2 regions of the Nocardia violaceofusca NBRC 14427 genome follow, and region 2 is predicted to be linked to the other one. Evidence: predicted binding sites of a transcription regulator. Region 2 holds the regulator's gene; the other holds the start of a gene.
What was found. The regulator HspR, encoded in region 2, represses chaperone genes until heat shock. The targets are predictions, from matches to a motif close to ANNTGAGTNNNNNNNACTCANNT.

Region 1 (4,424 bases), on a different contig from region 2:
GTCGGGCTACTCCTCGTGGATCGGGCGGGCGGACCCGCGGGCCCCGCGCGGTAGCGCAATGTCGGATGCGCGGCGAATCCGGTCGAGTATCGCATCGACATCGCGGTTTCGGCCGGAGTTGCGGGAGGGTGCGGTCGCGGGCGCCGTCCGAATCGCCGGGCTCCGGGGATTGTGTGGGACTACGAGTCCCATATATCCTCGAAGGATCACACCTGCTGGGTGTCGACCGCCGCCGGGGCCGAGCCTCGGGGCCGGGAGCTAGGAGGCCCGATGAGCCACACTGCGAAGCCCGCTCGCCGGGCCGACCGGGTGCGGGGGTTCCGCGGAGCAGAGGAGACATCGATGACGCTGTCGAAATCCATTCGTACCGACATATTCGGCCCGGACTACCGGGAGATGCTGGCGATCCTGTCCGAGGGGTCGGTCCATCGCAATTTCGACCCCTATCTCGATATCGATTGGGATTCGCCGGAATTGGCGATCGATCCCGACGATCCGAGATGGGTGCTGTCGCCGGAGCTCGACCCGCTCGGCGGAACCGACTGGTACAAGTCGTTGCCGCTGGAGCGCAGGATCGAGATCGGAAAGTGGCGCACGGCCAACGTGATCAAGGTCGGCGCCGCCTTCGAGAGCATCCTCATCCGCGGCATGATGCAGTACATCATGAAGCTCCCCAACGGATCTCCGGAGTTTCGTTACTGCCTGCACGAGATGACCGAAGAGTGCAACCACATCCAGATGTTCCAGGAGTTGATCAACCGGATCGGCGTGGACGTCCCGGGGATGCGGCCGCTGTTCCGCGCGTTGTCGCCTTTCATCGGCGTGGCCGGCGGCTACGCGCACGCCATTCTGTTCATCGGCATCCTCGGTGGTGAGGAGCCGATCGACCACTATCAGAAGGCGATCATCCGGGAGGGCGAGTCGATGCCCCCGGCGGTGCTGCGCACCATGCAGATCCACATCGCCGAGGAAGCCCGGCACATCTCCTTCGCCGGTGAGTTCTTGAAGGCGCATATCGAGCGGATGAGTCCGTTCGGTAAGGCGATGTGCGCGTTGGCTTTTCCGATCACGATGCGCTGGCTGGCCGGTGAGATCATGGCGCCACCGCGCTCGTTCGCGAAGGAATTCGACATTCCACGCGAGGTGATCGAGGACGCCTTCTGGCGGTCCCCGAATTCGCGCCGGATCCTATCCGGCTACTTCGGCGATATGCGCAAACTCGCCGACGAACTCGGCTTGATGAATCCGGTGACGCGCAAGCTGTGGACACTGCTGCACGTCGACGGTGATACGTCGAGGTATCGCGGTGAGCCCGAGCGGCGGAACGCTGCGACCGCGGTGGCGGAGCGGCTGCCCGTGGTCGGTTCTCTCGTCGGCTGGTTGGCGGCCTGACCGGCCGAAACTCGGTGCGCCCGATCAGGGGATGTCGTCGACTCCCTCGGCCAGTGCGTTGATGAGTTCGATCAGCGGCAGTTCGGGGTCCAGGGTCAACCCGTGGGCGCGGGCCGCGCCGTCGAGCACGCTCCAGGCGTAGCCGGCGACCTCGGAGATCAGCTGTTCGCGGCTCAGCAGGGGGTCCGGATCGCGGGCCCAGCGGCCGACGGTCGCCTCGGTCATCGACACGATGGCGAAGGTCATCGTGTCGGCCGTGGCCTCGTCGACCACCCCGATCACCCCCGCCAGGCTCGACACGAGCAGCCGGGTCCGCGCCGCGATGGTGGCCTTGATACTGCTGAGCGCGTCCACATCGTCGGGGTCGCCCATCGCCGGCCCGCTGCGTGCGAAGTCGTACAGCCGCGCATGCTCGGTGAGCCAGTCCGCGACCGCGGCGACCGTGCGATGCAGGATCCGATGAATCGATCCGTCCCAGATGTCCAGCGCCGCGTCGACGGTATCGACGAACTGCTCGGCGATCACGCTCCGAGCCCGCCGATCCAGTTCGTCGCGCCCCGAAAACTGGCGATAGACCACGGATTTCGCCAATCCGGACCGCTTCGCGATCTGTTGCATCGAGATCTCGCCGCCGCCGGACTCCTCCAGCAGTTGGATCAACGCCCCGACGATCCGCCCCCGCCGATTGTCGTTGTGCGTTTGCCACCGCGCCTGCCGGCCCCCGATCGGGGCCGGTTCGGACGGGGAGGGAATCGCCACGCGGTCGAGTTTAAATCACCGGCTCCCCCGCGAATGACCTTCGCTCGAGGTCGGCCCGGATGCGGCCGGCGCCGGTCACGCCTCGTTCGCTGCCGGTGAACAAGGGGTCGGAACAACTCGGCACACCCTGTAGTTGAGTAGGTAGCGCTCAACCCTGGAGGCGAAGAAACACAGGATCCGGGGCATGCTTTGGAAGGGGCTGAATCTGTGAGTACTCCACAGCGTCTGCCGGTGCTGTTTCTGACCGATCCGGTCGTGTTGCCGGGCATGGTCGTCCCCATCGAGCTCGACGAATCCGCACAGGCCGCCATCGACGCCGCACGGGCCGCGAAGTCGGACTCCGTGCTGCTCGCACCGCGTCTGGACGAGGGCTACGCCGCCTACGGTGTGATCGCGACCATCGAACAGGTCGGCCGGATGCGCGGTGGCGCCGCTGCCGCGGTGCTGAAGGCCGAGCAGCGGGCGAGGATCGGGCACGGAGTCACCGGTCCGGGCGCCGCGCTGTGGGTGGAGGCCGAACCGGTCGACACCCCCGCACCCGATGCGCACACGAAGGAACTGGCCGCCGAATACAAGCAGTTGGTCGTGTCGGTGCTGCAGCGTCGCGAGGCCTGGCAGGTCATCGACGTGGTCAACCGGCTGACCGATCCGTCGGCCCTGGCCGACACCGCCGGCTACGCGCCGTATCTGACCGATGAGCAGAAGCGCGAACTGCTCGGCACTCCCGATGTCGCCGAGCGGCTGACCCGGCTGATCGGGTGGACCAAGGACCATATCGCCGAGGTCGAGGTCACCGAGAAGATCAGTGAGGATGTGCGCGAGGGCGTCGAGAAGTCGCAGCGGGAATTCCTGCTGCGTCAGCAGCTCAACGCGATTCGCAAGGAACTGGGCGACGGCGAGCCCGACGGCGCGGACGACTACCGCACCCGGGTGGAGACCGCCGAGCTGCCCGACAACGTCCGCGAGGCCGCGCTGCGCGAGGTCGACCGGCTCGAGCGCAGCAGCGATCAAAGTCCGGAATCGGGCTGGATCCGCATCTGGCTGGATACCGTCCTGGATCTGCCGTGGGCGGTGAAAACCACCGACAGCACCGATGTTTCGGCGGCCCGCGCGGTACTCGACGCCGACCACCACGGTCTGGAAGAGGTCAAGGACCGTATGGTCGAATACCTGGCCGTGCGCGCCCGCCGGGCCGCACGTGGCCTGGAGGTCGTCGGCGGTCGTGGCTCCGGTGCCGTGATGGTGCTGGCCGGACCTCCCGGTGTCGGTAAGACCTCGCTGGGTGAGAGTGTGGCGCGGGCCCTGGGCCGCAAGTTCGTGCGCGTCGCCCTGGGCGGTGTGCGCGACGAGGCCGAGATCCGCGGTCACCGGCGGACCTATGTCGGCGCCCTGCCGGGCCGGATCGTGCGTGCCATCAAGGAGGCGGGTTCGATGAATCCCGTTGTCCTGCTGGACGAGATCGACAAGGTCGGCTCCGACTTCCGGGGTGATCCGGCGGCCGCGCTGCTCGAGGTGCTGGATCCGGCGCAGAACCACACCTTCCGCGACCACTACCTGGATCTGGACCTGGATCTGTCCGATGTGCTGTTCATCGCGACCGCGAATGTCATGGAGACCATTCCCGGCCCGCTGCTGGACCGCATGGAGCTGATCACGGTCGACGGGTACACCGAGGACGACAAGGTGGCCATCGCCCGCGACTTCCTGGTGCCGCGGCAGCTGGAACGGAATGCGCTGACCGCCGAGGAGGTGTCGTTCACCGACGAGGCCCTGCGGGAGATCGCCGCCAACTACACCCGGGAAGCCGGTGTGCGCCAGTTGGAGCGACTGCTCGCGAAGGCCTTGCGCAAGGCCGCGACACGGTTGTCGCAGGACGAGATCGCCGCGCAGACGGTTGCGGCGGACGATGATTCGGATGCCACGGTGCTCGACCTGAGCTACGATCCCGCCCTCGGCTACGGCGAAAAGCCCGGTGTCGCAGGCGGTTCCGAGTCGCTGGTGATCGGTCTCGGTGATCTGAAGGACTACCTGGGCCGTCCGCGCTTCACCCCCGATTCGGTGGAACGCACCTCGGTCCCCGGCGTGGCGACCGGCTTGGCAGTCACCGGTGCGGGTGGCGACGTCCTCTACATCGAGGCCAATGCCGCCGAGGGCGAACGCTCGCTGACCCTGACCGGTCAGCTGGGTGACGTCATGAAGGAATCCGCGCAGATCGCACTGACCTATGTGCGCTCGCACCTGGAAGAGATCGGCATCGAGCCGAAGGTGCTGGA
Region 2 (4,424 bases):
GCCCTCGCCGACAGCATCAGCGCCGAATTGTCGGAGCGCACTGCCGATCTGCAGCGGCTGACCGCGGAGTACGCGAACTACCGCCGCCGCGTCGATCGCGACCGCAAGGCCGCCATCGATTCGGCCAAGGCCGCGGTGGTCACCGAATTGCTCGGTGTGCTCGACGATCTGGATCGTGCCCGTGCTCACGGCGATCTCGAGTCCGGACCGCTGAAGTCGGTCGCGGACAAGCTCGCCGACGCGCTGCAGAAGCAGGGCCTCGAGGAGTTCGGTGCCGAGGGTGAACCTTTCGACCCGACCCTGCACGAGGCCGTGCAGCACGAGGGTGAGGGACACAACCCGGTGATCGGGGTGGTCATGCGTAAGGGTTACCGCTTCGGCGACCGCGTCCTGCGCCATGCGCTGGTCGGAGTCACCGATGGGGTAGCGGATCTGTCCGACTCGTCGGACACTGCGAATGCCGGCCGAGATGCCGACGGTGCCGAGTAACACACAGTCGCGCAACGTGACGGAAGGAGGAGATGCCCGGTGAATCGGGAGTGGCTGGAAAAGGACTTCTACAAAGAGCTGGGTATTTCCTCCGGCGCGACCCAGGACGAGATCAAGAAGGCCTACCGGAAACTGGCCCGGGATCTGCATCCGGACAAGAATCCGGGAGATACCAAGGCCGAGGAGCGCTTCAAGGCGGTCAGCGAGGCGCACGCCGTGCTGGCCGATCCGGAGAAGCGCAAGGAGTACGACGAGGCCCGGCGGTTGTTCGCCAGCGGCGGTTTCGGCCGCGGCGGCTACGCACCGGGTGGCGGCTACACCGGCGGTGGTGGCTTCTCCAACGAATTCAACCTGGGTGACATCTTCGGCGGTGCGGCCGCCGGCGCGGGTGACGGCGGTCTGGGGGATATCCTCGGCGGCCTGTTCAACCGCGGTGGCACACGGACCACGTCGCGCCCGCGACGGGGCAGCGATGTGGAGACCGAGACGACTCTCGGGTTCCGTGAAGCGGCCCAGGGCGTGACCGTTCCGCTGCGGATGACCAGTCCGTCGCCGTGTACGACCTGTCACGGCAGCGGCGCCAAGCCGGGCACCAGCCCGCGAGTGTGCCCGCACTGCAACGGAACCGGCGTGATCAGCCGCAACCAGGGCGCGTTCGGGTTCAGCGAACCCTGTGACGACTGCCGTGGAACTGGCTCGATCATCGACGATCCCTGCACCGACTGTCACGGCACCGGTATCCAGAACCGGACCCGCACCATCACGGTGCGCATCCCGCCCGGGGTGCGCGACGGGCAGCGGATCCGGCTGGCCGGTCAGGGCGAGGCGGGTCTGCGCGGCGCGCCGGCGGGTGACCTGTACGTCACCGTGCACGTCAGCCAGGACAAGGTCTTCGGCCGCAACGGCGACGACCTGACCCTGGTGCTGCCGGTCAGCTACAGCGAATTGGTGTTGGGTACAACGGTTTCCGTGCCTACACTGGAAGGCAGAGTCGGAGTGAAGGTGCCACCCGGCACCGCCGACGGCCGGACGCTGCGGGTGCGTGGGCGCGGTGTGCCCAAGCGCGGCGGCGGCGCCGGTGACCTGCTGGTCACGGTGAAGGTCGCGGTACCGCAGAAGCTGGACGACGAAGCCTCCGAGGCGCTACGGCGTTACGCGGAGGCGGAGAAGGCCGGCGGGTTCGACCCGCGCGCAGGTTGGGCAGGTGCGTAATGAACGGTGATCCGAAGAATCGGGCAACCGGCACCGAGTACTTCATGATCTCGGTGGCGGCTCAGCTGGCGGGAATGCACGCACAGACGTTGCGGACCTACGACAGGCTGGGATTGGTTACGCCGCAACGCACTTCCGGCGGCGGCCGGCGTTATTCGTCACGGGATGTGGAACTGCTCCGCGAGGTGCAGCGCCTGTCGCAGGACGAGGGCGTCAACCTGGCCGGGATCAAGCGGATCATCGAACTCACCAATCAGGTCGAGGCGCTGCAGCAGCGGGTGGGTGAATTGACCGCCGAGGTCGACCGCCTGCGCGCCGGGCACCGGCCCGATCTGGCTCCACCGCAACGTAGTACCGCACTGGTGGTGTGGCAGCCGCGCAACAAACGGCGGTAAGCGGGTTCGGCGCGGCGCAGTTCCGCGACCGAACACACTGTGCGACAGCGCCCCCGATCGGGGGCGCTGTTCGCGTCTGCGGATGCCGGATGGTTGCCCAGCATGCGACCGGCAAATCTGAAAATCGCGTATCGAGCCATGCACGACTACTCCCGAACACGCCGAAATACTTAGCGTGTCACGGTCTTTGGGTCGGTTTCCAGGGGCCTACACACCCGCGGACCTTGGTTCCGCCGAATTACCTCCCTGTTGTTCCATCAGTGCGTCCCGCACCTGGCAAACCTCGCCTACACTCGGTCTCCATCGGCTGCGCCGCGTGTCCGGCGGCACCGCGCTCACCGGACCGGCCCGTGTTCGACGTGCGAAATGGGGTTGTGGACAGATGGATTCGCGGACCGTCGCGTTGATCAGAACGACGTTCAAGGCGGTGGCCGCGGAGGACGGCGGCCCCGAACAACTCGCCCGCTCCTTCTACGCCCTGCTCTTCACCGAATATCCGCAGCTCCGGGACTTCTTCCCCGCGGCACTGGAGGTGCAGCGCGACCGGCTGGTCAAGGCCATCGGGTATGCCGTGGACCGGCTGGAGGAGCCCGAGCAGCTACTACCCTTCCTGGCCCAGCTCGGTCGCGACCACCGCAAATACGGCGTCGTAGCCGAACATTATGCCGCCGTGGGCAATTCGCTCAAAAGCGCCTTGCGAGCCCACGCCGGAACCGAATTGTGGACCGACGAGGTGGAGCAGGCCTGGGATGCCGGCCTCGGGCTGATCACGGAGACGATGATCGGCGCCGCCGAACTGGAGACGACACCGCCGGTCTGGACCGGAACCGTCGTCGAACATCGCGAGGTGCTGTGCAATCTGGTCGTCGTCCGGCTGCGGCTCGACCAGCCCATGTCCTATGCGGCCGGACAATACGTGAGCGTGCAGATCCCGGCCCGCCCGCGGATGTGGCGGTACCTGTCCCCGGCGATTCCGGCGAATCCCCAGGGCGAGATCGAATTCCATATTCGCAGCGTCAGCGGCGGATGGGTGAGTCCGGCGATGGTCGGCCACACCACGATCGGTGACCAGTGGCTGCTCGGGGCGCCGCTGGGCGGGCTCGGGGTGCCGCGCAACACGCGCCGGAAGATGCTGATGGTGGGCTGCGGCACCGGAATCGCGCCGCTGCGAGCGCAATTGCTGGCGATGTCCCGACGTAGATCCAATCCGAAGGTTCACCTGTTCGTCGGCGGCCACCATCCGTGCGATCTCTACGATCTGCCGACGCTGAGCGAACTGGCCGTCGCGAACAAATGGCTCACCGTCGTTCCGGTCACCGAAAGCGACGACAACCCCTGGTGGTACTACCACCCCGAGCGTGTCGAATCCGATCTTCCGGGCATAGCGCCGCGTGAAACGGGACAGATCGGAGCCGTGGTGGCTCGCGGCGGCGATTGGTCGGACTGCGATGTCCAGATCGTTGGATCACCGAGTACGGTGCAGACCACCAAATTCCGGTTGATGGCGGCGGGCACGCCCACCGAGAACATCCGCCACGATCCGCTGCTCTAGACGCCCGCCGAAGCGGGTCCCGGAGCGGATCAGAGCCCGTCGAAGCGAATCGCCTCCGCCGGCGTTCCCGTATTGACCAGCACTTCCAGCGTGGCCTGGGTCATTCCGGGCGAGCCGCACACCAGGACCTGGTGGTGCAGCAGCGGGCCCATATCGCCCACCACATCGGCCAGCGTGCCCTCGAGCATCTCGTCGACATCGAATCCGACATCCACGCGGCAGCTCTCGTACCACTGGTCGACCCAGTTCGGATCCTCGGCCCTCTCGACCACCGGGATCACCGTCAGCCAAGGCATCTCGCCGGCGAGCAGGTAGAGCATGTCGGAGGCGTAGAGGTCGCGCGGGCTACGCCCGCCGATGAACAGATGGGTGCGCGGCGGCTGGGGGCGACGGGACAGATCCAGCAGCAGTGAGCGCATCGGCGCCAAACCCGTTCCGCCGGCGATCATCACGAGGTCGGTGGTGCCGGGGTCGACGCTCAGCCACCCTGCCGGGGCACTGATCCGCCACTCGTCGCCGGGGGCCGTTTCGGTGACGATCGATCCACTGCACCATCCGCCCGGGACGGTGCGGACGTGGAATTCCAGTTTGCCGTCCAGGGAGGGCGGCAGTGCGGGCGACAGCCGACGTCGCATACCCGGATGCTGCGGAATCTGGACCTCGACCGACTGACCCGGTTCGAACGGGACGAATTCGCCGATCAACCGGACCACCGCGAGATCGTGGCGCAGCCGATGATGTCCGACGACGGTCGACGACCATTCCGTCGGCGCGTC

Region 1: lon (endopeptidase La) is a predicted target of HspR. The motif match lies at 2,283-2,305, and genes of this name have one in related genera.

What each region holds. Positions count from the first base shown of each region.
Region 1 is NZ_CAWMPM010000005.1:353,128-357,551, forward strand. Features, by position in the region: gene AC5592_RS06250 (AurF N-oxygenase family protein) at 343-1,392, shown strand; gene AC5592_RS06255 (TetR/AcrR family transcriptional regulator) at 1,417-2,151, opposite strand; gene lon (endopeptidase La) at 2,419-4,424, shown strand, end outside.
Region 2 is NZ_CAWMPM010000046.1:27,025-31,448, reverse strand. Features, by position in the region: gene grpE (nucleotide exchange factor GrpE) at 1-489, shown strand, start outside; gene dnaJ (molecular chaperone DnaJ) at 529-1,701, shown strand; gene AC5592_RS31895 (heat shock protein transcriptional repressor HspR) at 1,701-2,096, shown strand; gene AC5592_RS31890 (globin domain-containing protein) at 2,479-3,648, shown strand; gene AC5592_RS31885 (FAD-binding oxidoreductase) at 3,678-4,424, opposite strand, start outside.